One region of the Pseudomonas sp. WHRI 8519 genome, then DNA from elsewhere that is predicted to be linked to it. Evidence: riboswitches for the same ligand, from Rfam matches in the RefSeq annotation. Region 1 holds a riboswitch; each other region holds the start of a gene.

Region 1 (10,057 bases):
GTGAACAACGGCCACGGGGCAGTCTGCGCCGTAATAAGGAACAAGCTCATCGACGATTCGTGCCAGGTGTTTCACGCCGAGGTGGATCGCCAAGGTGCAGCCATGACGTGCCAGGTCGCCCAGTTGCTCGCCTGCCGGCATGGGCGAGCTGTCACCGTAGCGGGTCAGGATGACCGTCTGTGCCACCTCAGGCAGGGTCAGTTCGCAGCCCAGCAAAGCGGCACTGGCGGCGGTAGCGGTTACGCCCGGAATGATCTGGTAGTCGATGCCCAGCTCGCGCAGGTGGCGGATCTGTTCGCCGATGGCACCATACAAGCTGGGATCGCCGCTGTGGACACGGGCGACATCCTGGCCCTGTTCATGTGCCGCGTGCATGGCCGCAACGATCTGCTCCAGGTGCAGTTCGGCGCTGTTTATCACGGTCTGGGCCTGGTGCCCTTCGAGCACGGCAGCGGGCACCAGCGAGCCGGCGTAGATGATCACTGGGCACTGACGAATCAGGCGCTGCCCTTTGACCGTGATCAATTCCGGGTCGCCTGGGCCGGCGCCGATGAAGTAGACCGTCATGGAAAATCCTTGCAGGTGAATGGTGAAACAATTATCCGCCGCTGGCGAGGGCGAGGGTAGCGCCGCCAAGGGTTTGCCGCGTGACCACGAGCGCGGCGTTGCCACATTCATGATCGGCCAGGGCCAGGGCTGCGCTCTCCGCCACGCCCCAGCAACCGCTGTGGGCGAATGCTACCGCAGAGCGGTGGCTCAGTTGCGGCTCGTATGCCTGCAGTTGCGAGGGTGCGAACACCAAAAGGGGCAGGTCGTGACGTTCGGCGAGTTGTCGCAGGCCGGGTTCGTCCGCTTTCGCTGTGATGCTGGCGATGCCTCGCAGCGCCGCCAGCGTCAGCCCGTGGCTATGCAGTGCCTGGTGTAGCAGTTCGTCGAGGGCCTCCACCGGGCAGCCCCGGCGGCAACCAAAGCCGGCGTAGAGCGCCGGCAGTGTGCATTGGCTTGCCATCAGGCCTGGCTGGAGCGGCGGTACAACCAGGCGCTGAGCAGGCCCAGGGCCAACCAGAAGGCAGCGTTGGTTACCCACGACGCGATCTTGAATTGGGTTTCCAGCGCTTCTGGGGCCAGGCTTTGGTGAACGTCGGGTTGCGGAGCACCGATCACGTGCGGGACTACCAGCAACACGGCGCCGCAGGCCTTGAGCAGCCAATGACGCGGGAACACCAGCAAAGCAAGCCCCAATGCGGTTGCGGCGGCCGTGCCAATCCACCAGCTCTGGCGCTGGCCGAGGTCGGCCGCGGCGGTGCCTGGTAGCTCTGGCGGCAGGCCCAAGGTGGGTGCCAGGCAGAACACGGCGAAGCCGGCCAAGCCCCACAATGCGCCGGTGGTGACGCGGTTGGGTTCGCGCAGGCTGTACAGCGCGGCAAGGATCAAGGCAAAGCCGACGGCTACGACCAGGTTGCCTCCGGTGGTGGAGAGGATGCGTTGCCAGCCATCCTCTGGTGACCACGCCTCTGCGCTGTGTTCGTGCGCGGCGGCGTGTTCATGCCCGGCGGTTGCCTGGCTATCGTGGTGGTGTTCGGCGGCGGGGGCTGCCGATTCATAGGTTTCTGCCTCAAGAATCAGCGGTGCGACCCAGAAGCTTTGCAGCAGGGTCAACAACAGGGCTGCGAGCAGGCCGCTGAAGCCTGCGGTGCGGGCGATGCGCTTGATCATGGGGCGGTCTCAGTGGCAAGGGAATGCGGCGCTGTGGCGGGTGTCGTGGGCGGCGTTGTGTACCGCCTCGATGTGTGAGAAGCCGGCAAAGTAGATCAGGCACAGGCCCAACAGGCTGGCAGCGGTGGCGATGACCACGCGCTGGCTGAGGGTGACGGGGGTGGCGATACCGTGTTTGGCGCTGGTGATGGGCATGACGCGTTCCTCTGCTTTGTGGGGCATTGTGCTTATTGAGCAACAGGCAAGCGCGGCAGCCCCGGGCTTGGGTGGCCCAGAGAAATGCGACAGCGCCCGCCCACCGCGGGGTGTTCATTGACGCCAGGCCGGTCTCCGGGCTTGCGAGGAGGAGCAGGGCTCCTGGTAAAGCGTCACCTTCCCATGCCGGATGGCGTGGCACAGTGGTCTAGACGCTTCGCTCGCTTACCGTTGCGGGGGCAGCACCGGGATTGTCCGGCCCTGATCGAGGGCCTGCGACGCACCGGTTTCCCGTTTCACCCCCGATGGGGGCACCTGAACGTAAGGTGCAAGGAGAGCACGGGGCAGGGTTTGCGTCAATCGCAGCCCTTATCGCATGCCACGATTTCCCTGCCGTTGCCGTTGCCGTTGCCGTTGCCGTTGCCTTGCTTTTGCTCTTGCCTTTGCTTTTCAGTGCGCGATAGATCAGACGCTGCAGATTGCGACTTCAGGAGGCCGAACGGAGGTCTTGCGGAGGGAGGTGACGGGCATGGATGCCCGTCAAGCGCTTCGGCCCATGGATGGGCCGTGAGCGCGGTCTTCCCGGGAGCAAGGCCGGAGTGAGGGAACCCCGAAGCGAAGCGTAGGGGCCGGATGATGGGAGCGGGCGGTTTTTTGGTTCCTTTTTGCCAAGACAAAAAGGGACCCGCCGTAAGGGCGGAAAGGTGATTCAGCGCCGCCCCGGCAAATGGATATTCACGCTAGCTGAAAGCCGCAAGCCGCAAGCCGCAAGCCGCAAGCCACAAGCCACAAGCTCATGCTGGGGTTTTGATTCATCTGGGCATATCCATTTGCTATGGCGACGCTCACTCACCTTTCCGCCCTTACGGCGGGTCACTTTTTGGCAAACGCCCCAAAAAGTAACCAAAAAAGGCTGGCTCCTATCATCCGGCCCCTACGCTGCGCTTCGGGGTTCCCTCGCTCCGGCCTTGCTCCCGGGAGGACCGCGCTCACGGCCCATCCATGGGCCGAAGCGCTTGACGGGCATCCATGCCCGTCACCTCCCTCCGCAAGACCTGCGCTCGGCCTCCTGAAGTCGCAATCTGCGGTGCCTGCACTTGCGCGCTAGAAAATCAAGAGCAAGAGCAAGAGCAAGAGCAAGAGCAAGAGCAAGAGCAAGAGCAAGAGCAAGAGCAAGAGCAAGAGCAAGAGCAAGAGCAAGAGCAAGAGCAAGAGCAAGAGCAAGAGCAAGAGCAAGAGCAAGAGCAAGAGCAAGAGCAAGAGCAGGGGCAGGGGCAGGGCTTGGGCTTGGGCTTGGTTCATTGCGTAGGGGGGGGACGGGCGCGTCAACAGTTGACCACCTGCCACCCCCCGCGTAGCCTTGCCGCTTCGAGGTTCTTCGGCCAGGCCGAAGCTAAGACGGGAACGCGGTACAAGCCGCGGCTGCCCCCGCAACTGTAAGCACCGGTAACGGATCGACACAGCCACTGCGCCTGAGCGCGGGAAGGCGTCATCCCGCCAGCCCCTTGATCGAAAGGGCCGCAACGGTGCAAGCCAGGAGACCTGCCTCGCAACGTTTTCGACTATCAACCGGGCGGGGTGATCCGGTGGCGAACGAGCCCGGCCGGTCCGACCGCGGCTTTCGTCCCGCATGCCCGCGCCATCCTGCCAAGGGCAACGCGACATGAAAACACTGGCCAAGCTCCCCGTCACCATCGTCACCGGCTTCCTCGGCTCGGGCAAGACCACCTTGCTCCGGCACATGCTCGACAACGCCCAAGGCCGCCGCATCGCAGTCATCGTCAACGAGTTCGGCGAACTCGGCATCGACGGCGAAATCCTCAAACAATGCAGCATCGGCTGCACCGAAGAAGAAGCCAGCGGCCGCGTCTACGAACTGGCCAACGGCTGCCTCTGCTGCACCGTTCAGGAAGAATTCTTCCCGGTCATGCGTGAACTGGTGGCGCGCCGTGGCGACCTCGACCATATCCTCATCGAAACCAGCGGTCTGGCACTGCCAAAGCCCCTTGTGCAAGCCTTCCAGTGGCCCGAAATCCGCAACGCCTGCACCGTCGACGCGGTGATTACCGTGGTCGACAGCCCGGCTGTCGCCGCCGGTACCTTCGCCGCCTACCCAGACCAGGTCGACGCCCAACGCAAGCTCGACCCCAACCTGGACCACGAGTCGCCGCTGCACGAACTGTTCGCCGATCAACTGGCCAGTGCCGATCTGGTGGTACTGAACAAAGCCGACCTGATCGACGCCGAAGGCCTGGCGAAAGTCCGCGCTGAAGTGGCCGATGAATTGCCGCCCGCGGTCAAGGTAGTCGAGGCCAGCAGCGGCCGCCTGCCGCTGAACGTGCTGCTGGGCGTCGGCGCAGAGTCCGAAGCGCACATCGATGGCCGCCGCACCCACCATGATTCGCATCACGACGGCGAAGACCACGACGACCACGACCATGATGCCTTCGACTCCATCTCCATCGACCTGCCAGAGGCCGACGAAGCGCTGCTGCTCGACGCCCTGACCCAACTGGTGGTGGAATTCGGCATCCTCCGTGCCAAAGGCTTCGCAGCCATTCCTGGCAAGCCCATGCGCCTGCTGGTGCAGGGCGTAGGTACCCGTTTCGACAAGCACTTCGACCGCGCCTGGCGTGCCGATGAGCCGCGCGTCACCCGCCTCGTGCTGATCGGCCAAGACCTTGACGCCGCACAGCTGGAAGCTCGTCTGCGCCAGGCACTGGGCGCCTGACCCATGCACTTGCTGCGGACCCAGCCCGGCGGTTTCGTGCCGGACGACAGCATCGCCGACTTCGGCCAGACACCCGCCGAGCTGGTGATTCTCTGCAGCGGCGACTCGCACTTGGCATTGCTCGCTGAAACCGCCGAGCAACTGCCGGACGACTACCCCAGCCTGCGCCTGGCCAACCCCATGCAGGTGCAGAACCATGCCTCCGTCGACCTTTATGTCGACCAGGTGCTGCGCCACGCCAAGGTGATCCTGGTGTCGTTGCACGGTGGCGTGGGCTACTGGCGCTATGGTGTGCAACAGCTGGTCGAACTGGCTTCGCGCGGGGTGCAGTTGATCCTGGTGCCCGGTGACGACCGCCCCGACCCGGAGTTGACCGGGCTGGGCAGCATCACCGGGGAGCCAGCCGAGCACCTTTGGCATTACCTGCGCCAAGGGGGCAAGGCCAATGCCATCAACCTGTTCAAATACCTGGCCAGCCAGTGGCTGGGCCGCGATTACAGCTGGGATGCACCGCAACCGTTGCCACGCACGTCGGTGTATCACCCCGGCACCCCCACTGCGACGCTCAAGGACTGGTTCGGCCAGTGGCACCCGGAGCACCCGGTAGCACCACTGCTGTTCTACCGTTCGCACCTGCAGGCCGCCAATACCGCGTTCATCGACGTGTTTTGCCAGCGCCTGCAGGCGGCGGGCCTCAATCCGTTGCCGATCGCCGTTGCCAGCCTCAAGGAATGCGCCTGCCTGGAGCAGGTCGAAAACTGGCTGGACGAAGTGGGGGCCGAGGTCCTGATCAATACCACGGGCTTTGCCATGTCCAGCCCGGAACGTCCCAACCTGCGGCCGTTTCGCCGTGACATTGCGGTGCTGCAGGCGATCTGCGCGCAGGACAACCAACCCGGTTGGGAAGCCAGCGAGCAGGGCCTGGGCGCTCGCGACCTGGCCATGCACATTGCCTTGCCCGAGCTGGACGGGCGCATCATCACGCGGCCGGTGAGCTTCAAGGACATGGCCTGGCGCAGTGAGCGCAGCCAGTCTGATGTGGTGTGCTACCGCGCCCATCCAGAGCGTATGGATTTTGTCGCCGAGCTGGCCAGGCGCTGGGTGGCGCTGGCGCGCCTGCCCAATGGGCAAAAGCGCGTTGCGCTGGTGCTCGCCAACTACCCGACCCGAGACGGGCGCATCGGAAATGGCGTTGGCCTCGATACCCCCGCAGCGGCGCTCAACATTCTCAAGGCGCTGCAGGCTGAAGGCTACCCGCTGGGCGAACTGCCAGACAGCGGCACGCAACTGATTCACCAGCTGCTCGGCGGCGTCACCAACGACCTCGATCACCTCGACCAGCGCCCCTGCACCCAGAGCCTGAGCCTGGCGGATTATCAGGCTGCTTTCGAGCGCCTGCCCGAAGCCAACCGCCAGGCCGTGCTGGAACGCTGGGGGGCGCCCGAGCAAGACCCGATGTACCGCAGCGGTCGCCTGATGGTGGCCGGGCTGCGCTATGGCCTGACGTTCGTCGGCATCCAGCCGGCCCGCGGTTACCAGGTCGACCCCAGTGCCGTTTACCACGACCCGGATCTGGTTCCGCCGCATGGCTACCTGGCATTCCATTTCTGGCTGCGCCACGCCTTCGCCGCCGATGCGGTCATCCATGTGGGCAAACATGGCAATCTGGAGTGGCTGCCCGGCAAAGGTGTCGGCCTGTCCGATCAGTGCTGGCCGGATGCACTGCTTGGCCCGCTGCCGAACATCTACCCGTTTATCGTCAACGATCCGGGCGAGGGCGCTCAGGCCAAGCGTCGCACGCAGGCTGTGATCATCGACCACCTGATGCCACCGTTGACCCGAGCCGAAACCTACGGCCCGTTGCGCCACCTTGAACAGCTGGCAGACGAGTTCTACGAAGCGCAGATGCTCGACCCACGCCGCGCCCGTGAACTGCAGCGCGATATTCTGGAGTTGGTCAAGGCCAACCACATCGACCGTGAGCTGCAACTGGAAGGGCAACTGGACGACGCTGCCGTGTGGCTGCCACGCCTGGATACCTACCTGTGCGACCTCAAGGAGTCACAGATCCGTGATGGCTTGCACGTGTTCGGCCAGTCGCCGCAAGCACGGCTGCGGATCGACACCCTGCTGGCTTTGCTGCGCGTCGAGCGCGGTGATGGTCGGGGTGGTAGCGCCAGTTTGCTGCGTACACTCGCCAAGGCTTTGGCGCTGGGCTTCGACCCGTTGGACTGTGACCTTGGGCAAAACTGGGCGGGGCCGCGTCCGGCGCTATTGCAGGGGGTGAGCGACGCGCTGTGGCGTACCTGTGGCGACACCCGGGAACGCCTTGAACTGCTGGCACTGCAGGTGATCGAGCACGCTTTGGGCGGTACGCTGCAATTGCCCGACGAGGCGCAGTGGCAGCCGGTCCATCAGGTGGTACAGGCATTACAGGGGCAGGTAGCTCCAGACTTGGACGCCTGCGGGGCGGCCGAGATCAATGGCCTGCTCGCCGCCTTGGCGGGGCGCTTCGTACCCGCCGGCCCCAGCGGAGCCCCTAGCCGCGGCCGCCTGGATGTGCTGCCCACGGGGCGTAATTTCTACACCGTGGACATACGTAACCTGCCCACCACCACTGCCTGGCGCCTGGGTTTCGCCTCAGCGAATCTGATCCTCGAACGCCATTTGCAGGACCACGGCGACCACCTGCGCCAGCTTGGCCTTTCGGTATGGGGCACGGCGACCATGCGCACCGGCGGTGACGACATTGCCCAGGCCATGGCGCTGATGGGCGTGCGCCCGGTGTGGGCCAGCGGTAGCCAGCGTGTCGATGATTTCGAGATCCTGCCGTTGAGCCTGCTCGATCGCCCTCGGGTGGATGTGACCTTGCGCGTCTCGGGGTTCTTCCGCGACGCCTTCGGCAACCTGATCCGCCTGTTCGATGCGGCGGTGCAGGCGGTAGCCGCACTGGACGAACCGCAAGACCTCAACCCCCTGGCGGCGCGGGTGCGTGCCGAGCGCGCGGCATTGCAGGCCGAGGGCGTTGAGGCCGAACAGGCTGCACGCCAGGCCGGTTGGCGGGTATTCGGCGCCAAGCCCGGCGCCTACGGGGCCGGGGTGCAGAATGCAATCGATGGCCGCCTCTGGCATAGCCGGGAGGATCTGGCCGAGGTGTACCTCAACCATGGCGGCTACGCGTACGGTGGCAGTGACGAAGGTACCCCGGCGCGTGCCCAGTTCGCCAGGCGGCTGGGCCAGGTCCAGGCGGTGCTGCAGAACCAGGACAACCATGAGCATGACCTGCTCGATTCCAACGACTATTACCAGTTCCAAGGGGGCATGCTGGCGGCGTCGGAAACCTTGTCCGGTGCGGGGGTGGCCAGTTACCACGGCGACCACAGCCAGCTCGACCGGCCGCGCATCCGTACCCTCAAAGAGGAACTGAACAGGGTCATTCGCGCCCGTGCCCTCAACCCCAAATGGATCGACGGGGCCAAGCGCCATGGCTACAAGGGCGCCTTCGAGCTGGCGGCGACGGTCGACAACCTATTCGCCTTCGATGCCACCACGCACCTGATCGATGACCATCATTATCAGTCGCTGGCCGATGCCTATGTGCTCGACCCGGCGACCCGCGACTTCATGCGTGAGCATAACCCCGAGGCTTTGCGAGACCTCACCGAGCGCTTGCTGGAGGCCCAGCAGCGCGGGCTCTGGGAAGCACCTGGTGACTACCGGGAAGCCCTCGAGGAGCAGTTGCTCAACGGCGAGGAACAAGCTTGAAATGAATGAGCCCGTACAATTTCCCTTGGCGGCGGTGGTCGGTGCAGACGACCTGAAGCTGGCGCTGTGCCTGACCGCAATCGACCCGAAGATCGGCGGTGTGCTGATCGAGGGCCCGCGTGGCATGGCCAAAAGTACCCTGGCCCGCGGCTTGGCCGACCTGCTCGGTGAGGGGCCATTCGTCACCCTGCCACTGGGCGCCAGCGAAGAACGGCTGGTCGGCACGCTCGACCTCGATGCGGCACTGGGGCAGGGCAAGGCGCAATTTTCGCCAGGGGTGCTGGCCCAGGCTGATGGCGGCGTGCTGTACGTCGATGAGGTCAACCTGCTACCCGACACCTTGGTCGATCTTCTGCTCGATGTGGCTGCCAGCGGCACCAACCGTATAGAACGTGACGGTATTTCCCACCGCCACAGTGCCCGTTTCGTTCTGATCGGCACCATGAATCCGGAAGAAGGCGAGTTGCGTCCGCAGTTGCTTGACCGCTTTGGCCTGAACGTGGTGCTGGACGGGCTACCAGAGCCACAAGCGCGCCAGCAGATCATTCGTCGCCGCTTGGCATTCGACAGCGACCCGCTGGCGTTCTGTGAACAGTGGGCCGCTGCCCAGGCGCAATTGCGGGAGCGCTGCCAGGTGGCGCGCCAAGGCCTTGCTGCGATCGCGCTGGACGACCGCGCCTTGGGTTGGATTACCGAGCGTTGCTTCGCCGCGGGGGTCGATGGCATGCGAGCCGACCTGGTGTGGCTACGTGCCGCCCGCGCCCACTGTGCCTGGCGCGGCGCGGGGGCGATCGAAGAGATCGATATCCAAGCAGTAGCAGAATTTGCGTTGCGCCATCGACGCAAAGTACCGCCTGAGGTTGCTCCTCCCTCCGAGCCCCCACAGGCAGGTGGGCGCGATGGGGATAGCCAAGGCGGGCAGGGTGACTGGGGCGCGCTGCCTGCGCAGCCCGTGGCCAGCGGCGCCCGGCGCGAGGTACCGAACTGGGCAAAAAAGCCCTGAGCATCCGCCCGTCAGGCACCAAGGTGGCGGATGCCTTGCCCCGGATTGGAAAACACAATGGAGCCAGCCGTGGGCGCGTGCGGGCGGCGGGGAAAGGCCGGGTTGCCTGGCTTTCGACGTTGCTCAAGGGGCGCCCACGCCTGCCCGAGGACCTTTGCTGGCAACAGCGCCAAGGCCGTGCTGCCGAACTGTGGGTGGTGATCGTCGATGCGTCGGCCTCGACCCGCCGGCATCAGGCGCTGGCCCAGAGTAAAGGGCTGCTGGCAGAGCTGTTCGATCAGGCTTATCGCCAGCGCGCCCGGCTAGCCTTGCTCACAGCCAGTGGCGGGGCACCGCAGTGGCAGCGCCATGGCCTGAAGGCCTCAGCGTCCCTGCAACCTTGGTTGAACGCGCTGGGTGCTGGCGGCGGTACGCCGTTGGTTGCAGCCCTGGAGCAGGGCAGACGTTGGTTGCACGCACGGCAAAAAGCCCATCCGCAAGAGCAGCAGCGCTGCCTGGTATTCACCGATGGCCGTCTGCAGCGCTCGAACGATCTACAGCCGATGCCCTGCGCCACACTGTTGGTCGACATGGAAATGGCGCCAGTTCGTCTGGGGCGAGCACGGCAGATGGCCACGCAATTACAAGCGGACTATCAGCATATCGAG
Region 2 (10,057 bases), 290 kb from region 1:
AGGCTGAACACGCCGATGAATTCGCCGAGGTACAGCATGACCAGCACCGCGCCCAGCGCGGCGCCAGAGCTCACGCCCAGCAGGTGCGGGTCGGCCAGCGGATTGCGCGTGACGGCCTGCAGGGCGGTACCCACCAATGCCAGCCCCGCGCCTACCACTACCCCTAACAACACACGCGGTGCGCGGATCATCCAGACGATCTGCGCCTGGCTGTTGCTCCACGCTCCCGGAAGATCGACGCCCAACTGCTGGGCAACGATCCCGAACACATGGCCCACCGGGACCGAGGCCGGGCCGAATGCCAGAGCGATCACTGAAGAAAGCACCAACAGCACAACCAGGATCACGATCAGCCAGCGATAACTCCCCGGGCTGCGCCCCCAGGTCATGGTGTTGCCTCCTTGAACAACGCCGGATGCAACGCCCGCGCGATCTTCGCGACGGCCTCGGCGTTTTCCACCGAAGGGGTGACTTGCAGGTACGTCAAGGGGACAAAGCGCTGCTCGCGTATGGCCCGCACATCCTTCAACGCAGGTTGGCGCAACAGGAAGTCGCGCTTCTGCTGCCAGGTTCTAGGGCCGTAATCGACGATCAAAATCACTTCAGGGTCGCGTTCCACCACGCTCTCCCAGTTCACCTGCGTCCAGCTGGCCGCCACGTCCTGCATCACATTCACGCCACCGGCAGCATCGACCAAGGCCTGCGGCATGCCCAGGCGCCCCGACGTGGTCGGCCGGTCTTCACCGCTGTCGTAAAGGAATACCCGTGGCCGATGCTGCGCCTGAGCTACCCGCCTGCGCACCTCGGCAACCTGCTGGCGCATGTGCGCCGTGAGGGCTTCGGCTTGCGGCTCGACACTGAAGATGCGGCCCAGATTGCCCAGGTCGCGGGAGACATCATCGAAGCTGGCGCGTTGCTGGGGCATGACCCAGGAGCACGACTCGCTCAGTTCATAGACCGGGATCTCAAACGCTGCCAGCGTTGCGGGCGTGACCGGGCCACCCACGTGCATGCCGTAGTTCCAGCCAGCGAAGAACAAGTCGGCGTCTATCGCCAGCAAGGTTTCGATGGAGGGGTAACGACTGGCCAGTTGCGGCACGCCCTCCAGCGCATCATCGATCCATGGGTCGCGGTGTTTGTGGCGGGTAAAGCCGGTGTAACCGACGATGCGCTCGCGCAGGCCCAGGTGCAACAGCATGGCGGTCATGTTCACATCGTGCACCACAACCCGCTGCGGCGCTTTGCTGAAACTCACCGAACGCTCACAACTGCGGATGTTCAATGGGTATTCACTGGCCGCGATGGGCAATGCCATCAGCAGAGACAACAGGCCGATCAAGGCGTAGATGTTCATGGCCGGGTTATCCAGGTAATGCGTGGGTAAGGATGCAGCGGGTGCGTGTCGATCAGCGCTTGCAGGCCGAAGACCTGCCACAGTAGCTCGACGGTCAACACCTGCTGCGGCGCGCCGCTGGCAATGATTCGCCCGCCGTCGATGACGTACAAGCGGTCGCAAAACGCCGCTGCCAGGTTGAGGTCGTGAAAACTGGCCAGGGTGCTCAGGCCCAGGCCTCGCAAATGCTGCAGCAACCCGAGTTGATAGCGGGGGTCGAGATGGTTGGTCGGTTCATCGAGAATGAGCATTTCAGGGCGCTGTACCAGCGCACGGGCCAGCAGCACTCGCTGCTTTTCACCTCCCGACAACGTGGCGAAGGTCCGTTCGCGGTAGCCGCTCAGCCCTACCCGTTCGAGCACCTCAGCGACCAGTTGCAGATCGTCGGCTGTGTCCCCTTCAAACAGCGATTTGTGCGGCGAGCGGCCCATGGCGACCACTTCGCCGACACTCAACCCGAACTCCTCTGGAAACTCCTGCAGAACCACGGCAATGCGTTGGGCGCACCAGCGCGGGTTGCGCTGCCACAACTCGACGCCGTTCAAGCTGACCTGGCCTGCGGTTGGCTGCGTAGCCCGGTAGGCGCAGCGCAGCAAGCTGGTCTTGCCGCTGCCGTTGGGGCCAATCAGCCCAACGAACTCTCCCTTGCCGACACACAGATCCACGGCGTGCAGCAACGGACGTTGCCTGCCGCCTCGCTCAGGCACAGACCAATGCAGGCCGTCGATTTTCAGATGCATCATTGAACCCACTCCAGCAAGCACCGGCCCGAAGGCCGGTGGCGGCCCCCTCAGAAGCTGTAGTCAGCCGTCACGAAGAACGAACGCGGCTCGCCCAGGTACCACTGCAGGCCGTTGTTGTCAGTGGTGGTGGCATACTGGCGGTCGAACAGATTGTTCAATTGCAGGCCCAGCGTGAGATCAGGTTGGACATGCCAGTCGAAGTTGGCATCGACCACGGTGTAGCTCGGCACCTGCACGGTGTTGGCGTTATCGCCATAGCGGCTGTCGACATAACGCGCCCCTGCCCCGGCGCTGAAGCGCTGACCGAAGTCCTTGCTCAACCACAGGTTGGCCGAACGCCGCGGTACGTTGACGGGCCGGTTGCCACTGTAGTCGTTGCTGCCGCTGGCAAACTCGTCGTACTCGGCACGCACCCAGGCGGCGTTGGCTGAAAGCTGCATATCGTACGGCAGGCGTAGCTCCAGCGTGGCTTCGATGCCGTCCGAAGACTGCTGGCCGATCTGTTGTTGCACCGTCGGGTTGAGCGGATCGGTGCTGAGCAGCTTCTTCTTGACGATGTGGTAGGCCGCCAGGGTCCACTCGCCACGGCCCTCAGGCAGCATCTGCTTGATGCCCACCTCGGTCTGTTTGGCGGTGCTCAGGTCCCAGCTTTGTTGCGCGGCGCTGAGGGTCAGCAGGTTGCTGACGCCCTCGGTGCTGGTGGCGTACTGGCCGTAGACCGAGAGGTCCTGGCTAAGCGCGAACACCAGGCCCGCTCGCCAGTTGTCGCCACTCAGGCTGCGATCCGACCGGGTATCGGTATCCAGATCATCACGGTCCAGGTGCACCTGGTCACGCCGCACCCCGGTAATCAACGACAACCGCTCGGTAAGCTGCGTGCGGTTTTCGGCGAACAACGAGAACTGCTTAGCCTGGTTGGCTTCGCGCGAGCGGTAGGGGTCAGTGCTGATGTAGTCGCCGCCACCCGAACCGGACAGCGGCACGGTATCGGTGTGGGTATTGCCGAAGTCATGCTTGCGCACGAACCGGATCGAGTTGTAGTCGGCGCCGACCACCGTCTGGCTGTCCAGCCCGAACAGCGAATGCTGCAAGGTAAACGACTGGCGATCGCCGATCTGCTCCTGGACCTGCTTGATGCTGATGAAGTTGCTGCGCTGCACCTGACCACCCGGCAGCCAGGTATAGCTCTCGGCGTTGCGCCAGCGGCGTTGAGCCTTGAGGAAGTACAACTGATTGCTGGCGGTGAGGTTGTCGCTGATCACCCACTCAGTGACCAGCCGCGTGGACTGGTCGTTGTAGTGGACCTCGGCGTTATCGACGTTGTAATTGTGGTCGCGTATCGACTCCTGGTAATGCCCGTTGACCAGCGGTGTACCGAAGTACTGCTGTGGGTCCTGATCACCGTAATCGTGGCTGAGGGTGACGCTGAGGTCGTCATTCGGTTGCCAGTGCAACGCGCCGCTGACGGCGATGCTTTCTGATTCACCGCAGTCGACCCAGCCGTTACTGGCAAGCTTGTTGAGGTTCAGTCGGTAGCTCAGCGTATCGGTCAGCGAGCCGCCGCTGTCCAGCGCCACTTGCCGACGATCGTTGGAGCCGTAGCCCAAGCGTACATGGTTGCGCACTTCCCCATCGAAGGGCTTTTTCGGCACCACGTTGATGACCGCGCCCGTGGCACCCTCGCCATAGAGCACCGATGCCGGGCCGCGCAGCACATCGATGCGCTCGACCGACCAGGTGTCCACAGGAAAGGTGACGGTGCCGGCGCCCACGTACAGCCGGGTGCCGTCGTACAGCTGCATGGTGGAACTGTGCCCGGTAAACCCTCGGGCCGAGAGCGCCGTGCCGCCGTTGCCGGGGGTGCCGATGAAGGTGATGCCGGGCGAGCGCGTCACTGCATCCTGGACGGTGTTGTTGTTGCGGGCTTGAATCTGCTCGGCGCTGATGCTGGTGACGCTCGCAGGCGTTTCCAGGGGTGTGAGGTTCAGGCGTGAACCACTGGTGCTGGGGGTATGCAGATCCGGTTGGGTGTCTTGCCCGAGGGTGCCTGTAATGGCGGTAGCCGGTAACGCCAGTGCCTGGTCAGCTTCGGCGCCGTGCGCCGGGACGGTGATGAAAACACAAGGCACCAGGCTTGCACGCATCAACGTGCCTGGCAGAGAACTGAAAAGCGAGTAGCGGGACATATCTTTCCACTTGCAGCAGGAATGAAAGAATCCCGGAGGGAACAACGCATGGGGAACGCGCAGGCGCGCACGCCCACGGAAACCGGCCTGCGCCCGCCCACCGCGGGTTTGCCAAACTGTGCTTCAGGCCGGTCTCCGGGCTCGCGAGGGTCATGAAGCATTCACCTTCCCATGCCGAGGCACAGTGGTGTGTCGAATACTTCGCTCGCATACCGTTGCGGGGGCAGCGCCGGACTGATCATCGCGAGGATGACGAACCGGCTTCCCGTTTCACCCCATGCACGGCGGCAGGGGGCACCTGAAACAGGCGCGCAGATGATCATCAAAACCGTTTCAGGTCAACTGCCATCTTGAAGTAATGGCTTTGTCTGGAAATGAGCCGATGGGTTTGCACGCGCCGGGCACTTGCACAATCGGGCCGGATGGAGTGGCTGGCCTGTAACGTGGCGCGCCTGAAACAAGGAGATTCACCGGCTTAGTGCCCAACCCTCGGGCATCATTTGCCTAGCTACAGCGCTACCTTCTCCAGTCAAGCGACCAAGGCCGGAAGGTTGCGCGCCAGCAGTTCAGCAGCTGCGGGCCCTAGCCGGGACGGTCCCAGCTTGCGGCGCTGTACCCACTTGCACGCCACGATTTCGTTCTGCGGCACAGGCCGGTCTCGTTCATCGATCTGCAAGGTAAAGATGTGATGGACAATGCGACCGGCACGGACCGTACACAGCTGTACCAGGCGCTGCCGGCGAATACCCGTTTCCTCCTGGAGTTCACGAACGGCAGCACTGAGGGGGCACTCATGCGGCTTGACGCTGCCACCTGGGAAATTCCACCCACGCGATTTACGGCGCACCAACAACAGTCGGCCACTGCGAAAGCAGAGCACTGTTGCACGCGTCCGGAGCTTGCCAGGTGTCGACATCCTCACTCCCTTTTCCATTCTTGAGTGACGGTGGACCGCCTGAAGATCCGGCAAGTTCACGCCATCCGCATTTGGGCTCGTTGCCTTGCTCATGCCGCCTGCCACCTGCTCTGAACTTTGCTGCCTCTGCCGGCTTCAGTTGCTTAGTCACTCCACATTCGGGCTTGTGACTCGCAGAGTCCGACGAACACAGCAAACGCCAAGCGATCGCTGGCCTTTGACCGAAGGGGTTCGAACCATGATCGATCAAGCGACAGGCATGAAACCAGGCGAACGCTACTGCGTGGAGAACGTCGAGCGCGCTCATCAGTTCCCTGGTTTCTTTCAGGACGGTAAGTATTACCTCGGCCCCGAACTGCTCACGGCAGTAGGCTGGCTCGAAGGGACGAAATTCCTCTATGACAGCCTGGATGCGCAGGGTGAACCCGTTTTCCCGGACCGGGTGGCGGGCACCATCGAGGGCATGAAGCTGGTGCTGATCGACGGCACGGCCTTGCAGCTCTCGAAGATACCCGCCAGCGCCACCCTCGCACCTACCGCGGACAACGTCGAGCAGGCCCCAGAACCTGCCCATCCTGCAGCCCCTACCCCGTTAAAGGGCCCGTTGCGCGGCAAGGTCGTGGTCATCACCGGCGCTTCCAGTGGTATAGGCAGGGCCGCGGCACATGCATTCGCTTGCACCGGTGCGCGGTTGGTGCTCGCTGCACGCGATGAGCAAGCCTTGTTCGATGTGCTCGATGAATGCACCGACTGTGGCACAGACGCCGTGGCGATCGTCACCGACGTCACCCGCAGCGACCAGGTGCAGGCGCTGGCCACACAGGCTGCCGAATTTGGCCACGGACGGATCGATATCTGGGTCAATAACGCCGGCGTTGGCGCGGTGGGCAACTTTGAGCAAACACCGCTGCAAGCACACGAACAGGTCATTCAGACCGACCTGATCGGTTACCTGCGTGGCGCCTACGTGGCCCTGCCCTATTTCAAGGCCCAACGCAGCGGCATTCTCATCAACACCCTGTCACTGGGAAGCTGGATCGCCCAACCCTATGCGGCGGCCTATTCGGCGAGCAAGTTCGGCCTGCGCGGGCTGACCGAGGCGCTGCGCGGCGAATTGACCGAGTTCCCGGACATCCACGTCTGCGACATTTATCCAGCGGTCATGGACACCCCGGGCTTCAGGGATGGTGGCAATTACACCGGCCATGCGCTCACACCGCCCGGGCCGATCTACGACCCGCAGCAGGTAGCCAAGGCCATGGTGGCCAGCGCTATTTCCCCTCGCGCCCACACCACCGTTGGCACTGCCGCCCGCCTTGCCCACCTGGCGAGCTACCTGGTCCCGCGCCTGGCGCTGGTTACAGGGTGGTTGACACGCAGGGCGTTGAACCGCAGCCCCAGTGCACAGATCACCTCCGGCAACCTGTTCGAGCCAACCAGTGACCGGCGCAGCGTGGAGGGCGGCTGCAAATCCAGCAACGGCAACATGACGCTGTGGGTGGTTGCGGCAGCCGTCGGTGTCATCGCCGGGCTCGCCGCCACCCGCTCGCCACGCAGGCGCCGCTAAGCACACCGCTGAGCATCGAGCAGGAACTTTGCTCGCCATGGCGGGCCCCTATTGAAGGTTTATTGGTAAAGGAGATGAATGATGAATGCACAACTGAGCGGTAAGCGTGTGGCCTTTCTGGTCACTGACGGCTTCGAGCAGGTGGAACTGACCGGCCCCCGTGAGGCTTTGGAAAAGAGCGGCGCGGTAGTCGACATCCTGGGTGAGAAAGAAGGTACGGTCCGAGGCTGGAACCATGACAAGCCCGCCGACGAATTCACCGTGGATACGACTTTCGACAATGCCCAGGTCGATCTTTACGATGCCCTGGTGCTGCCCGGCGGCGTTCAGAACTCCGACACCATTCGCTTGATCCCTGGCGCGCAACAGCTGGTCAAAAGCCATGACGCTGCCGGCAGACCCCTGGCGGTCATCTGCCACGGTGCCTGGTTGCTGATATCGAGTGGGTTGGTCAAAGGCAAGCGGATGACCAGCTACAAGACCTTGCAGGATGATATTCGCAACGCCGGCGGCACGTGGGTAGATGAACAGGTGGTGGTCGATGGCAACCTGATCAGCAGCCGCCAGCCGGACGATATTCCTGCCTTCAATGAGCAATTGATCAAAGCATTGGCAGGCTGAGTTTCGCGTAGCTGCCCAGCGCATGAACAGCAGTGTTTGCTGTTCTGCTCCCGGTCAGCAATAACGGCGCGAGCTGTGGTGTGTTCGGCCTGGTCCACTCTCACAAGCCACTGCCAACGCCGGGAGCTCGCGCAAGGGGAATGGCCATGACCGTCGAAGGCATGGCCTTGATTGAATGATTTGGATTGTGCCCGATGGAAGACTGGATCGGTTTATTGGAATGGCCTGCCATGGCTGTGACGGTGGTGGCGGCCTGGTGCATCGGCTCGCGCCGCCCAGGCCGGCGTAAAGTGGGGTTCTGCTGCTTCATCGCCAGCAACCTGCTGTGGTCGATCTGGGGCTTGCATGCCCAGGCATGGGCTTTGATCGTATTGCAGGTCGTGCTCTGCCTCATGAACCTCAGAGGCTGGTGGAAGAGCAAAGTAGCGTCAAAGCGATCGCATGGGGTGCATTCTCGGCCGGCTTGATCTGTGGCCATGCCCCAGTGCATCGTCTCACTGGTTTGTTCCCTGTAGCGTACGGCTTGTACATGGGAATGTGCGATTAGTGGCAGCACTTAGCACGGTTGCCGACAGCAAGAGCACGCCGCTGGCGACGAATGTGGCTCGGTAGCCGAACCCGTCATACAGCACGCCACCCACGGTAGCCCCCGCAGTGATGGCCAGCTGAATCACTGCGACCATCAAGCCGCCTCCAGCCTCCGCTTGGTGCGGCATTGCTTTGGCCAACCAGGTGAACCATCCCACGGGGGCACAGGTAGAGATCAGCCCCCAGATACCGAGCAAGACAGCGACTGGAACGACCCAACTACCGACCATGATCACTGCGAAAGCGATGGCAGTCATGATCAAGGGTACGCCCAGCAGCACCCGATTCAGGTGTCGACCAACGAGCGCCCCAACGACCATGGTACCGACCAGCCCTGCGGTACCGGTGACCAGAAGCACAAGCGAGAGGGTGGGCACGTCCACACGGGTGACCGTTTCCAGGAAGGGCCGCAGATAGGTGAACAGTGTGAACTGCCCCATGAAGAGGCAAGCCACGGCCGCCATGCCGAGCGCGACCCTGGAGTCTGCCAGCAAACGCAAGGTTGCGGTGGCTGACGCGGCCTTGCGTTCGCTCGGCATCGCAGGCAGCGTGAAGGCTTGCCACATCAACGCCAGCGCGGCCAAGGGCAAGACGCACACGAACGCGCCTCTCCAGCCAATCATGCCGCCCAGGTAGCTTCCAACGGGCGCCGCGATTGCCGTCGCCAAAGCGGTACCGCCCTGCATCAGGGCAATAGCCTTGGGAACCAGCGGTGCGGGTGCGATGCGCATCATCACCGCTGTGGACATCGACCAGTAGCCACCAATGGCGACGCCTAACACCGCCCGCCCCACCATCAATGTCAGGTAGTTCGGGGCAAAGGCCACCATCCCCCCGGAAACCAGCATCAGCGCGGTTGTGGCCAGCAGTACAGGCTTGCGGTCGATACCCTGAGTCAGGGGGGCCAGCATCAGGCTGGTGATCACGGCAAACAAACCGGAGATGGAAATGGCCTGCCCTGCCTGGCCTTCAGTCAGTGACAAATCGGCCGCAATCGGCGTGAGCAAGCTCACTGGCAGGAACTCCGAAGCCACCAGGGCGAACGCACACAGCGACATTGCCAGGACTGCGCTCCAGACCTGACGGCTTGTGTGGTGAAGGTATGTTGCTGAGCTACTCATAACGGACTCGGTCTTCCCATTGCAAAGACGCAGGTACCTACGCCCAGCCGAGAGAGGCTGGGCCTGGCAGTAGTGCTGGTTATTTGAGGTGTTCGCTGAAGAATGCCGTCAGCTTGCCAAAGGGGATCAATGCGACGCGGTCATAGAGGTCGACGTGGCCAGCACCCGGCACGATCACCAGTTGCTTGGGTTCGCCGGCAAGGCGATACGCCTCTTCACTGAACTCACGGGAGTGGGCGTCCTCCCCCGCGATGAACAACATTGGGCGTGGCGAGATCGTCTCGATGTCATTGAACGGGTAGAAGTTCATGAACCTGACATTACTGGTCAGTGTGGGATGTGTCGTCAAAAGCGGCGACAACCCTTTGGGGGTGAACTCGCCCCGAGGCGTGCGGTAAAAGTCGTAGAACTCACGCTCAATGGCGTTGGAATGCTCGGTCAGCTTGTCGACCGTTCCACTGGTGTACAAGGTGTCACCGCCGGCAAACTCGACATCCCGCTGAGCTGCTGCTTGAGCTATGGCCTTCTTGCGCTGCTCGACCGTTACCGCATGCTTGAGGCCGTTGCGATTGGCGCCGCCCATGTCGTACATGCTGACCGTAGCAATGGCTTTCATCCGCGGATCAATTTTCGCCGCACTGATGGCAAAGCTGCCACTGCCGCAGATGCCCAGCACACCGATGCGATTGCGATCGACGAATCCCTGAGCGCCAAGATAGTCGACCGCCGCACTGAAGTCTTCGGCGTAGATGTCCGGGGATACCAGGTTGCGCGGACGCCCTCCACTTTCACCCCAGAACGATAGATCGATGGCCAAGGTGACGAAGCCCTGCTCTGCCAGCTTCTGGGCGTACAGATTCGCGCTCTGTTCCTTAACTGCGCCCATCGGATGGCCGACGATGATCGCGGGGTAACGGGTTCC
Region 3 (10,057 bases), 880 kb from region 1:
CCACTTCCTTGGCCAAGCCAAGGGTGAAGGTGTCGAGGGCGCCTTTGGACGCGGCGTAGTCCACATACTCGTTGGGTGAGCCCAGGCGTGCAGCCCTTGATGACACATTGACGATGGCCCCACCTTGGCCACCGTGGCGGCGGGCCATGCGCAGCAAGGCGTGCTTGGCACAAAGCATCGGCCCGACGACATTGGTTTTCATCACCTTGAGCAGGCGGAACTCCGACATGTCTTCCACGCGGCTCTGCTGGCCGATGGTGCCCGCGTTGTTCACCAGTGCGGTGACGGGGCCGAGCGCTTCATCGACGCGGTGGAACAGCTGGATCACCTCGTCCTCGACACTGGCGTCTGCACGCACACAAATGGCCTGGGCGCCGAGTGCGCGGACCTGGGCAAGAATGGCGTGCGCGGCCTGGTCATCGGCGTGGTAGTTGATGCAGATGCGGTAACCCTCACGGGCAGCCTGCAGCGCGGTGGCGGCGCCGATGCCACGGCTGGCGCCGGTGATGACAATGACTTTCTCCATGGGCCTGCCAAATCACGTGGGAACATAGGTTCGACAATAGGGGAAAAGCCAGCCTCTTGGAATGACCCAGCACAACAGCTCAGGCAATTTCGCCCCGCGCTCAGGGCTCGAACCCTTCGACGATGATCACCTCAGCCTTGGCCACGCCGTGACGATGGCTGCACGCTTGTTGGTACAGCTCGGATCGATAGCAGGCCAGCGCCTGTTCGTAGGTCTGGAACTCGATCACCACGGTCCGCTGGGGCGTCGACCGCCCTTCCATCGCCTCGCTGCGCCCGCCCCGGGCCAGGAACCGCCCGCCGAATGCGGCAAAGGCGGCGGGCGCCCGTTGGGTGTACTGCTGATACTGCTCGGGGTCGGTCACGTCCACGTGGGCAATCCAATACGCTTTCATCCGCTACTCTCCTGATGCAAAACTATTTGTGTATGATGGTATACCATAATAATCACCCATTCACAGTGAGCGTTCAGCATGGCTTTCAACACGATCGAAGCACTCCTCGAGGACTACCGCCAAGGCAAGATGGTGCTGCTGGTGGACGACGAGGATCGGGAGAACGAGGGCGACCTGCTGATCGCCGCCGAGCGCTGTGACGCGCAGGCCATCAATTTCATGGCCCGCGAAGCGCGGGGCCTGATCTGCCTGACCTTGACCGACGAGCATTGTCAGCGCTTGGGGCTGGAGCAGATGGTACCGGCCAACGGCAGCGCGTTCAGCACCGCCTTCACCGTATCCATCGAGGCGGCCACGGGGGTGACCACTGGCATTTCTGCGGCTGACAGGGCGCGCACCGTGGCCGCAGCCATGGCCGCCGATGCCCGCCCGGCGGATCTGGTGCAGCCCGGCCACATCTTCCCACTGCGTGCCCGCGAAGGCGGTGTGCTGAACCGCGCCGGCCATACCGAAGCGGGTTGCGACCTGGCACGCCTGGCCGGTTTTGCCCCGGCTTCGGTGATCGTCGAGGTGCTCAACGATGACGGCACCATGGCTCGCCGACCGGACCTGGAAGTGTTCGCCGCCCGGCACGGCATCAAGATCGGCACCATCGCCGACCTGATCCATTACCGCCTGAGCACCGAGCAGACCATAAAGCGCATCGGTGAGCGCGAGTTGCCGACCGTGCACGGCACCTTCCGCCTGGTGACCTACGAAGACCGTATCGAAGGCGGTGTGCACATGGCCATGGTGATGGGCGATATCCGCCGCGAGCAGCCGACGTTGGTGCGCGTGCACGTCATCGACCCGTTGCGCGACCTGGTCGGTGCCGAGTATGCCGGACCGGCGAACTGGACCTTGTGGGCTGCGCTGCAGAAGGTCGCGGAGGAAGGTGCCGGAGTGGTGGTGATCCTGGCCAACCACGAATCATCCCAGGCGCTACTCGAACGCATCCCGCAACTGACTCAGCCGCTGCGTCCGTACCAGCGGGGCCAGTCGAAGGTGTACTCAGAAGTCGGCACTGGCGCGCAGATTCTCCAGGACCTGGGCGTCGGCAAGCTCTGCCACCTGGGCCCCCCGCTCAAATACGCGGGCCTGGCGGGCTATGAGCTGGAAGTGGTCCAGAGCATCCCCTTCCAAGCCCAGAGCTGAAAGCTCCAAGCTGAAAGCTGCAAGCTGCAAGCTGCAAGCTGCAAGCTGCAAGCTGCAAGCAAAAGCAAAAGCAAAAGCAGATCTTCGGCACGACGCGATCCGCTTCTACTTGCAGCTTGCAGCTTGAAGCTTGGAGCTCAAAGAAGAGTGATGGCCGGTAGCCTCCCCCTCTTGCCAAAATCTTGGAATACCATAATATGATATCCCGTAGACCTTGGAATCGCAGGCCGCTACCTACACTTACCCAACGGCCACCGACACTTTGTTTTAGCTGCTCCCCGAATACTGTTGGCGGGCGCACTACCAGCCCCGCCTCGAATAACAAAAAGCAACGAGGGCGTAACCATGCTGTTGAGCAAACGTGTAACCGCAGTGCTGTCCGCCAGCCTGCTGACCCTGGCATGTCAGGCGACCCAGGCCGCTGACAGCCTCAACTTCGTCAGCTGGGGCGGTACCACCCAGGACGCCCAGAAAGAAGCATGGGCCGTACCTTTCAGCAAATCGACCAACATCAAAGTGGTACAGGACGGCCCGACCGACTACGGCAAGCTCAAAGCCATGGTCGAGAGCGGCAACGTGCAGTGGGACGTGGTCGACGTGGAAGCCGACTTCGCCCTGCGTGCCGCCAGTGAGGGCCTGCTCGAACCCCTCGATTTCAACACCATCGCGCGCGACAAGATCGACCCACGCTTCGTCTCCGACCATGGCGTCGGTTCGTTCTTCTTCTCGTTCGTGCTCGGCTACAACGAAGGCAAGCTCGGCGCCAACAAACCGGTGGACTGGACCGCGCTGTTCGACACCAAGACCTACCCCGGCAAACGCGCCCTGTACAAGTGGCCGAGCCCCGGCGTACTGGAACTGGCCCTGCTGGCTGACGGCGTGCCGGCTGACAAGCTCTACCCGCTGGACCTGGACCGCGCCTTCAAGAAGCTCGACACCATCAAGAAAGACATCGTCTGGTGGGGCGGTGGTGCCCAGTCGCAGCAATTGCTGGCCTCCGGTGAAGCCTCGCTTGGCCAGTTCTGGAACGGCCGCGTCTACGCCCTGCAGCAAGATGGAGCGCCAGTGGGCGTGAGCTGGAAGCAGAACCTGGTCATGGCCGATTTCCTGGTCATCCCCAAGGGCGCCAAGAACAAGGACGCGGCCATGAAGTTCCTGGCCCAGGCCAGCAGCGCCGAAGGCCAGGCCGATTTCGCCAACAAGACCGCCTACGCGCCGGTGAACCTGGACAGCGTGGCCAAGCTCGACAAAGACCTCGCGCAGAACCTGCCAACCGCCTACGCCCAGGACCAGGTAACCCTGGACTTCGCCTACTGGGCCAAGAACGGCCAGGCCATCGCCGCGCGCTGGAATGAGTGGTTGGTGAAATGAAAGTCGCCATCAACGCCCTGCAAAACGCGCAAGGTGCCCCCACGGGCGCTGGCGCCCCCGGGACGGCCCCGCGCCGCATGAGCCTCGGCCAGCGCTGGAAAGGCAGCCGCAACCTGTTGCCTGCCCTGCTGTTCCTTGGCCTGTTCTTCTTCGCCCCGCTGATCGGCCTGTTGCTGCGTGGGGTGCTGGAGCCCGTGCCGGGGCTGGGCAACTACGAGCAGCTGTTCGCCAACTCGGCGTATGCGCGGGTCTTGTTCAACACCTTTTCGGTTGCCGGCGTCGTCACCCTGATCAGCGTGTTGCTGGGCTTCCCGCTGGCCTGGGCAATTACCCTGGTGCCCAACGGCTGGGGCCGCTGGTTGCTGAACATCGTGCTGTTGTCGATGTGGACCAGCCTGTTGGCGCGCACTTACTCGTGGCTGGTGCTGCTGCAGGGTTCGGGGGTGATCAACAAGGCGTTGATGGCGCTGGGCATCATCGATGCCCCGCTGGAAATGGTGCACAACCTGACCGGCGTGGTGATCGGCATGAGCTACATCATGATCCCGTTCATCGTGCTGCCACTGCAGGCGACCATGCACGCCATCGACCCGATGGTGCTGCAGGCTGGCTCCATCTGCGGCGCAAGCCCCTGGACCAACTTCTGGAAGGTGTTCCTGCCGCTGTGCCGCTCGGGGCTGTTCTCCGGTGCGCTGATGGTGTTCGTCATGTCGCTGGGCTACTACGTCACCCCAGCCCTGCTGGGTGGCGCGCAGAACATGATGCTGCCCGAATTCATCATCCAGCAGGTGCAATCGTTCCTCAATTGGGGCCTGGCCAGCGCCGCCGCCGCACTGCTGGTGGTCATCACCCTGGTGCTCTTCTACCTGTACCTGAAGCTGCAACCGGAGTCCCCGGTCGGCAACGCGAGGTAAACCGCCATGCTTCTGTCTCCCAATGCCATGGGGCGCCCGCTGCGCACGGGCTTGTACCTGACCACCGGCGTGATTGCGGCCTTCCTGCTGCTGCCGGTCGTTTTCATCATCCTCCTGTCGTTCGGCTCCTCGCAATGGCTGGTATTCCCGCCACCAGGCTGGACCTTCAAATGGTATGCCCAGTTCTTCGCCAACCCTGAGTGGATGGACGCCGCCCTGGCCAGCTTCAAGGTCGCCGTGCTGACCACCATCGCCGCCGTGCTGCTGGGCCTGCCTACCGCATTCGCCCTGGTGCGCGGCCGCTTCCCTGGCCGCGAAATGCTCTACGGGCTGTTCACCATGCCGATGATCGTGCCGCTGGTGATCATTGCCGTGGCGGTGTATGCACTGTTTCTGAAGCTCGGCTACACCGGCACGCTGTTCGCCTTCGTGGTCAGCCATGTGATCGTCGCCCTGCCCTTCACCATCATTTCGATCATCAACTCGCTCAAGCTGTTCGACCAATCGATCGAGGACGCCGCGGTGATCTGCGGCGCCTCGCGCCTGCAGGCGATCTTCAAGGTGACCTTCCCGGCCATTCGCCCCGGGATGATCGCCGGCGGGCTGTTCGCTTTCCTGGTCTCGTGGGACGAGGTGGTACTGAGCGTGATGATGGCCAGCCCCGACCTGCAAACCTTGCCCGTCAAGATGTGGACCACCCTGCGCCAGGACCTGAGCCCGGTGATCGCCGTCGCCTCGACGCTGCTGATCGGCCTGTCGCTGTTGGTCATGGTCATTGCCGCCGCCTTGCGCCGGCGCACCGAAACGAACGCCTGAGCGCCCGGAGAAAACAACAATGAGTGCAGTGATCAAAGACAACGCGCACAACAAGACCCTGGTCAGCCTGCGCGGCCTGAACAAGCATTACGGTGACTTCACCGCAGTGGATAATCTGGACCTGGAAATCCAGGACGGCGAGTTCCTCACCTTCCTCGGCTCCAGCGGCTCGGGCAAGTCCACCACGCTGTCGATGCTGGCCGGGTTCGAGACGCCCAGCAGCGGCGAGATTCTGGTCGAGGGGCAGTCGCTGGTGAATGTGCCACCACACAAGCGCGACATCGGCATGGTGTTCCAGCGCTACTCGCTGTTCCCGCACCTGAATGTGCGTGACAACATCGCTTTCCCCTTGGCCATCCGCAAGCTCAGCGCTGCCGAAACCAAGAAGCGGGTCGATGCCATGCTCAAGCTGGTGCAACTGGAGGCGTTCGCCCATCGCAAGCCTTCGCAGATGTCGGGCGGCCAGCAACAGCGGGTGGCGATTGCCCGCGCCTTGGTATACGAACCTCGTATCCTGCTGATGGACGAGCCCCTTGGCGCACTGGACAAGAAACTGCGCGAAGACCTGCAGGATGAGCTGCGCCAGCTGCATCGCAGGCTGGGCATCACCATCGTCTACGTCACCCACGACCAGGAAGAAGCCATGCGTCTGTCCCAGCGCATCGCCATCTTCAGCCACGGCAAGATCGTCGGCCTGGGCACCGGTTATGACCTCTACCAGAATCCACCCAACGCCTTTGTCGCGTCGTTCCTGGGCAATTCCAACTTCCTGCGCATCACGGCCACCAGCAACGGCGCTGGCAGCTTCGAAGGCCAGCCGGTGGCGATCCGCCTGACGCCTGGCCTGGCGGCGGGGCAAGATGCATTGATCATGGTACGCCCGGAAAAGGCCCTGGCACTCACCGCCGAGCAAGCGGCACGCCAACCGTTGCCAGCGGGCTGGAACGAAGTGATTGCCAAGGTCGGCGAAGTGCTGTTCCTCGGCGAAAGCCAGACCTGCCATGTGATGACCCCAGGCGGTACCGAACTGACCGTGAAAGCTCTCTCGGCTGCGGGGATGTCCATGCAGCCTGGCGATACCGTGAAGGTCCGCTGGGCGGTTGCAGATGCCTGCATCTACACCCAATGGGCGCAAAGCGACCTGAGCAAGTCGGCCGGCGCGCACTGAGGACAGCGGTAGATGGATGATTGACGCGCATCGTGACCAATCCTCGCATGCGCGTTACAGGTGCCAGGCGCTGACCCGCAGCGTCTTTAGCGGAGCTGTAATAGCCCCAGCGCGCTCGACGGGAGCAGCGAGCATCTGGGGCCGCTGTGCGGCCCATCGCCGGCAAGCCCGGCTCCCACCTGGATTGCGCCGGCTTTTGGAAATTGGGCAAGACCGTTGCTTGCACAGGTAAGCGCAGGCTTGAAGAACTGCGCGGTCGCGGTGGGAGCCGCTTACCGGCGATGAGGGCTGCACAGCCACCGCAAAAAAGCACTACCTTGCGCAGGTAAAAATGTTAGAAAATAACATTTCATTTGACATACAACCTGCCTGCGACACCTCCATGACAAGCTCCGCCGCCACCCCAACCCTGCTCACCCAGCGCCTGCAGAGCATCGATGCCCTGCGCGGTCTGGTGATCCTGTTCATGCTGCTCGACCACGTTCGCGAAACCTTCTTCCTGCACCACCAGGTCAGCGACCCGATGAGCATCGACACCACCGACCCGTCGCTGTTCTTCAGCCGCACCCTGGCCCACCTGTGCGCCCCGGTGTTCGTACTGCTGACCGGCCTGTCGGCCTGGCTGTACGGCGAGAAGTATCAGGGCCGCAGCGATGTCTCGGCGTTCCTGTTCAAGCGCGGCCTGTTCCTGGTGGTGCTGGAGTTCACCCTGGTGAACTTCGCCTGGACCTTCCAGTTGCCCCCCAGCGTCATCTACCTGCAGGTGATCTGGGCCATCGGGGTAAGCATGATCGCCCTGTCGCTGCTGGTGTGGCTGCCGCGCCCGGCGCTGATTGTGCTGGGCGCAGTGATCATTGCCGGCCACAACCTGCTCGACGGCCTGCACTTTGCCACCGAGTCGGCGCTGCATGTGCCGTGGGCGATCCTGCATGACCGTGGCTGGCTGGAACTCTCTGACAGCCTGCGCCTGCGTACCTCCTACCCGGTACTGCCGTGGATCGGCGTGATTGCCTTGGGCTATGGCCTGGGCCCATGGTTCGCCCGTGGCAGCGATGCCGGCCAGCGTCAGTACCGCCTGCTGCTGGCAGGGGTCATCGCCCTGCTCGGCTTCATGGTGCTGCGCATGCTCAATGGCTACGGCGAGGCGCCGTGGAGCGGCTACCCGACGCTTACCCAGACCGTGATGAGTTTCTTCAACATCACCAAATACCCGCCCTCGTTGCTGTTCCTGGCGCTGACCCTGGGCTGCGGCCTGCTGCTGCTGCGCGCCTTTGAACGTGCAGGGCAAACACGCTGGATCGGTGCCCTGGCGGTGTTCGGCGCGGCGCCGATGTTCTTCTACCTGCTGCACCTGTACGTGCTGAAACTGCTGTACCTGGCCAGCGTCGCCCTGTTCGGCCGCAATCACGGCGATTACTTCGGGCTCGACGGCATGGGCGCTGTGTGGCTGGGCGCTGTACTGCTGGCCGTGGCGCTGTACCTGCCGGTGCACTGGTTTGCCAGGCTCAAGGCGCGCCGCCGCGACATCACCTGGCTCAAGTACTTCTGATTCAGCGTTTTCACCGGCTGCCTGATGGTCTACCATGCGGGCCGCCGGTTTCCACCACGGAAACAATAGGGAATCCCAAGCCGCCCAGGCGCGCCAACCGGAACTGCCCCCGCAACTGTAGGTGCCGAGCCCGCTCCATCGATGTCACTGGATCCGCTGATCCGGGAAGGCCGGAGCCGGGTGATGACGCACCAGTCAGGAGACCTGCCGGCTTACATCTACCAACCGGCGGGGTGTCCGGGATTGGCCATCAGAGTTGCCCCTGTCGCATGAGGGGCTCGGCGATGCCTGTCCGCGCGTTCCTTCCGTGAACTGTCCGATAGGAGATCGCCCCGCATGCTGTCCCGTTTCGCCACCCTGCTTGTCGGCCTGAGCCTCACGGGCGCGGCACAGGCCGCCGCCACGCACTATCCGCTGACCGTGGACAACTGCGGCATGCCGCAAACCTTCGCCCACGCCCCCGCACGCGCTGTGACCATCGGCCAAGCCGGCACCGAAATCCTCTACGCGCTGGGGTTGGGCGACAAGCTGGCCGGCACATCGCTGTGGTTCAACAACGTCTTGCCCGAGTACAAGGCGCTGAATGACAAGGTGCCACGCCTGGCCGACAACGACCCAAGCTTCGAAGCGGTGGTGGGCAAGCGCCCCGAACTTGTGGCCGTACAGTTCGAATGGATGGTTGGCGCCCAAGGCGTGGTCGCGACCCGTGAGCAGTTCAACGAACTGAAGATTCCCACCTACCTGCTGCCCTCGGACTGCGAAGGCAAGGACAACCTGGTGGGGGCCGATGGCACGCGACTGCAGGCGTTTCAGGTCCAGAGCATCTACAAGAGCGTCAGCCAGCTGGCAGAAATCTTCGACGTCCAGGACCGTGGCGCGGCACTGAACAGCGACCTCCAGGCACGCCTGAACGGCGCCAGGCAACAACTGGCCGGCAAAGACCTGAGCCAGACCTCTGCGCTGTTCTGGTTCTCCAGCGCCGACCTCGACATCGACCCCTACGTCGCGGGCCGCCAGGGCGTGGCAGACTTCATGCTGCGCACCCTGGGTGTGCGCAACGTGGTCGAGTCCACCGAAGAATGGCCCACGGTGGGTTGGGAAACCCTCGCCAAGGCCAACCCGACGTGGCTGATCATCGCCCGCATGGATCGCCGCCGCTTTCCGGCCGACGACTACCAGAAGAAGCTCGACTTCCTGCACAGCGACCCGGTAACCAAGCACATGGATGCCGTGAAAAACAACCGCATCATCATCCTCGACGCCGATGCCATGCAGGCCGGTATCCGCCTGTTCCGGGGCCTGCAGACCCTGTCGGCAGCCTTCGCCAGCGGTAAAGCGGCGCCGTGATGAAGCGTCTGTTGCCCTGCTCTGCACTGGCCCTGATTGCCCTGCTCGGCGCACTGCTCGCCGGCACTGCCATCGGCGAGACCAGCGTGTCACCCAGCGTGGTGTACCAGGTATTGGCCAACCAGCTGTGGCAGGCCGGTTACCCGGTCGACCCGATCGACGCCGGTATCGTCTGGAACTACCGCCTGACGCGCACGCTGGTCGCCGCCGCCTGCGGCGCAGGGCTGGCGACCTGTGGGGTGATCCTGCAGGCACTGCTGCGCAACCCGCTGGCCGAACCCTACCTGCTGGGCCTGTCAGCCGGGGCATCGACCGGCGCCGTGCTGGTGGGCCTGCTGGGCCTGGGCAGCATTGCCCTGAGCATGTCCGGCGGCGCCTTCGTCGGCGCCGTCGCGGCCTTCGCGCTGGTCCTGGTGCTGGCCCGCGCAGCTGGCCCGAGCAGCAACAACGCCCAAGTGATCCTGGCAGGGATTGCCGGCTCGCAACTGTTCAACGCCCTGACGGCGTTTCTGATCACCAAATCAGCCACCGCCGAGCAGGCTCGCGGCATCCTGTTCTGGCTGCTGGGCAACCTCAGTGGCGTGCGCTGGCCATCGGTATGGCTGGCCATGCCGGTGGCACTGTTCGGGCTGGTGGTGTGCCTGTGGCACCGGCGCACACTGGACGCCTTCACCTTCGGCGCTGATTCGGCGGCGTCGATGGGCATCGCTGTGCGGCGCAGCCAATTGCTGCTGATCAGCTGCGCGGCGCTGGTGACGGCGGTGATGGTGTCCATCGT

What was found. Region 1 has a riboswitch for cobalamin ahead of ABRP30_RS13845 (CbtB-domain containing protein). Riboswitches for the same ligand answer to the same signal wherever they lie in the genome.
Region 2: linked by a shared signal. The riboswitch ahead of ABRP30_RS12455 (TonB-dependent receptor) and the one ahead of ABRP30_RS13845 (CbtB-domain containing protein) in region 1 are both predicted to bind cobalamin.
Region 3: linked by a shared signal. The riboswitch ahead of ABRP30_RS09630 (ABC transporter substrate-binding protein) and the one ahead of ABRP30_RS13845 (CbtB-domain containing protein) in region 1 are both predicted to bind cobalamin.

What each region holds. Positions count from the first base shown of each region.
Region 1 covers NZ_CP167996.1:3,003,929-3,013,985, reverse strand. Annotated here, with positions in the region: gene cobM (precorrin-4 C(11)-methyltransferase) at 1-567, opposite strand, end outside; gene ABRP30_RS13855 (cobalamin biosynthesis protein) at 599-991, opposite strand; gene ABRP30_RS13850 (CbtA family protein) at 1,009-1,716, opposite strand; gene ABRP30_RS13845 (CbtB-domain containing protein) at 1,726-1,911, opposite strand; cobalamin riboswitch at 2,020-2,245, opposite strand; cobalamin riboswitch at 3,266-3,476, shown strand; gene cobW (cobalamin biosynthesis protein CobW) at 3,575-4,642, shown strand; gene cobN (cobaltochelatase subunit CobN) at 4,646-8,407, shown strand; gene ABRP30_RS13830 (ATP-binding protein) at 8,409-9,410, shown strand; gene ABRP30_RS13825 (VWA domain-containing protein) at 9,488-10,057, shown strand, end outside.
Region 2 covers NZ_CP167996.1:2,712,759-2,722,815, reverse strand. Annotated here, with positions in the region: gene ABRP30_RS12470 (iron ABC transporter permease) at 1-389, opposite strand, end outside; gene ABRP30_RS12465 (ABC transporter substrate-binding protein) at 386-1,354, opposite strand; gene ABRP30_RS12460 (ABC transporter ATP-binding protein) at 1,351-2,136, opposite strand; gene ABRP30_RS12455 (TonB-dependent receptor) at 2,184-4,322, opposite strand; cobalamin riboswitch at 4,431-4,639, opposite strand; gene ABRP30_RS12450 (NUDIX domain-containing protein) at 4,852-5,238, opposite strand; gene ABRP30_RS12445 (SDR family oxidoreductase) at 5,477-6,805, shown strand; gene ABRP30_RS12440 (type 1 glutamine amidotransferase domain-containing protein) at 6,887-7,426, shown strand; gene ABRP30_RS12435 (hypothetical protein) at 7,621-7,893, shown strand; gene ABRP30_RS12430 (MFS transporter) at 7,921-9,135, opposite strand; gene ABRP30_RS12425 (alpha/beta hydrolase) at 9,215-10,057, opposite strand, start outside.
Region 3 covers NZ_CP167996.1:2,123,257-2,133,313, reverse strand. Annotated here, with positions in the region: gene ABRP30_RS09670 (SDR family oxidoreductase) at 1-526, opposite strand, end outside; gene ABRP30_RS09665 (DUF1330 domain-containing protein) at 627-920, opposite strand; gene ribBA (bifunctional 3,4-dihydroxy-2-butanone-4-phosphate synthase/GTP cyclohydrolase II) at 999-2,114, shown strand; gene ABRP30_RS09655 (polyamine ABC transporter substrate-binding protein) at 2,460-3,485, shown strand; gene ABRP30_RS09650 (ABC transporter permease) at 3,482-4,399, shown strand; gene ABRP30_RS09645 (ABC transporter permease) at 4,406-5,215, shown strand; gene ABRP30_RS09640 (ABC transporter ATP-binding protein) at 5,235-6,383, shown strand; gene ABRP30_RS09635 (DUF1624 domain-containing protein) at 6,766-7,932, shown strand; cobalamin riboswitch at 7,961-8,159, shown strand; gene ABRP30_RS09630 (ABC transporter substrate-binding protein) at 8,269-9,279, shown strand; gene ABRP30_RS09625 (iron ABC transporter permease) at 9,279-10,057, shown strand, end outside.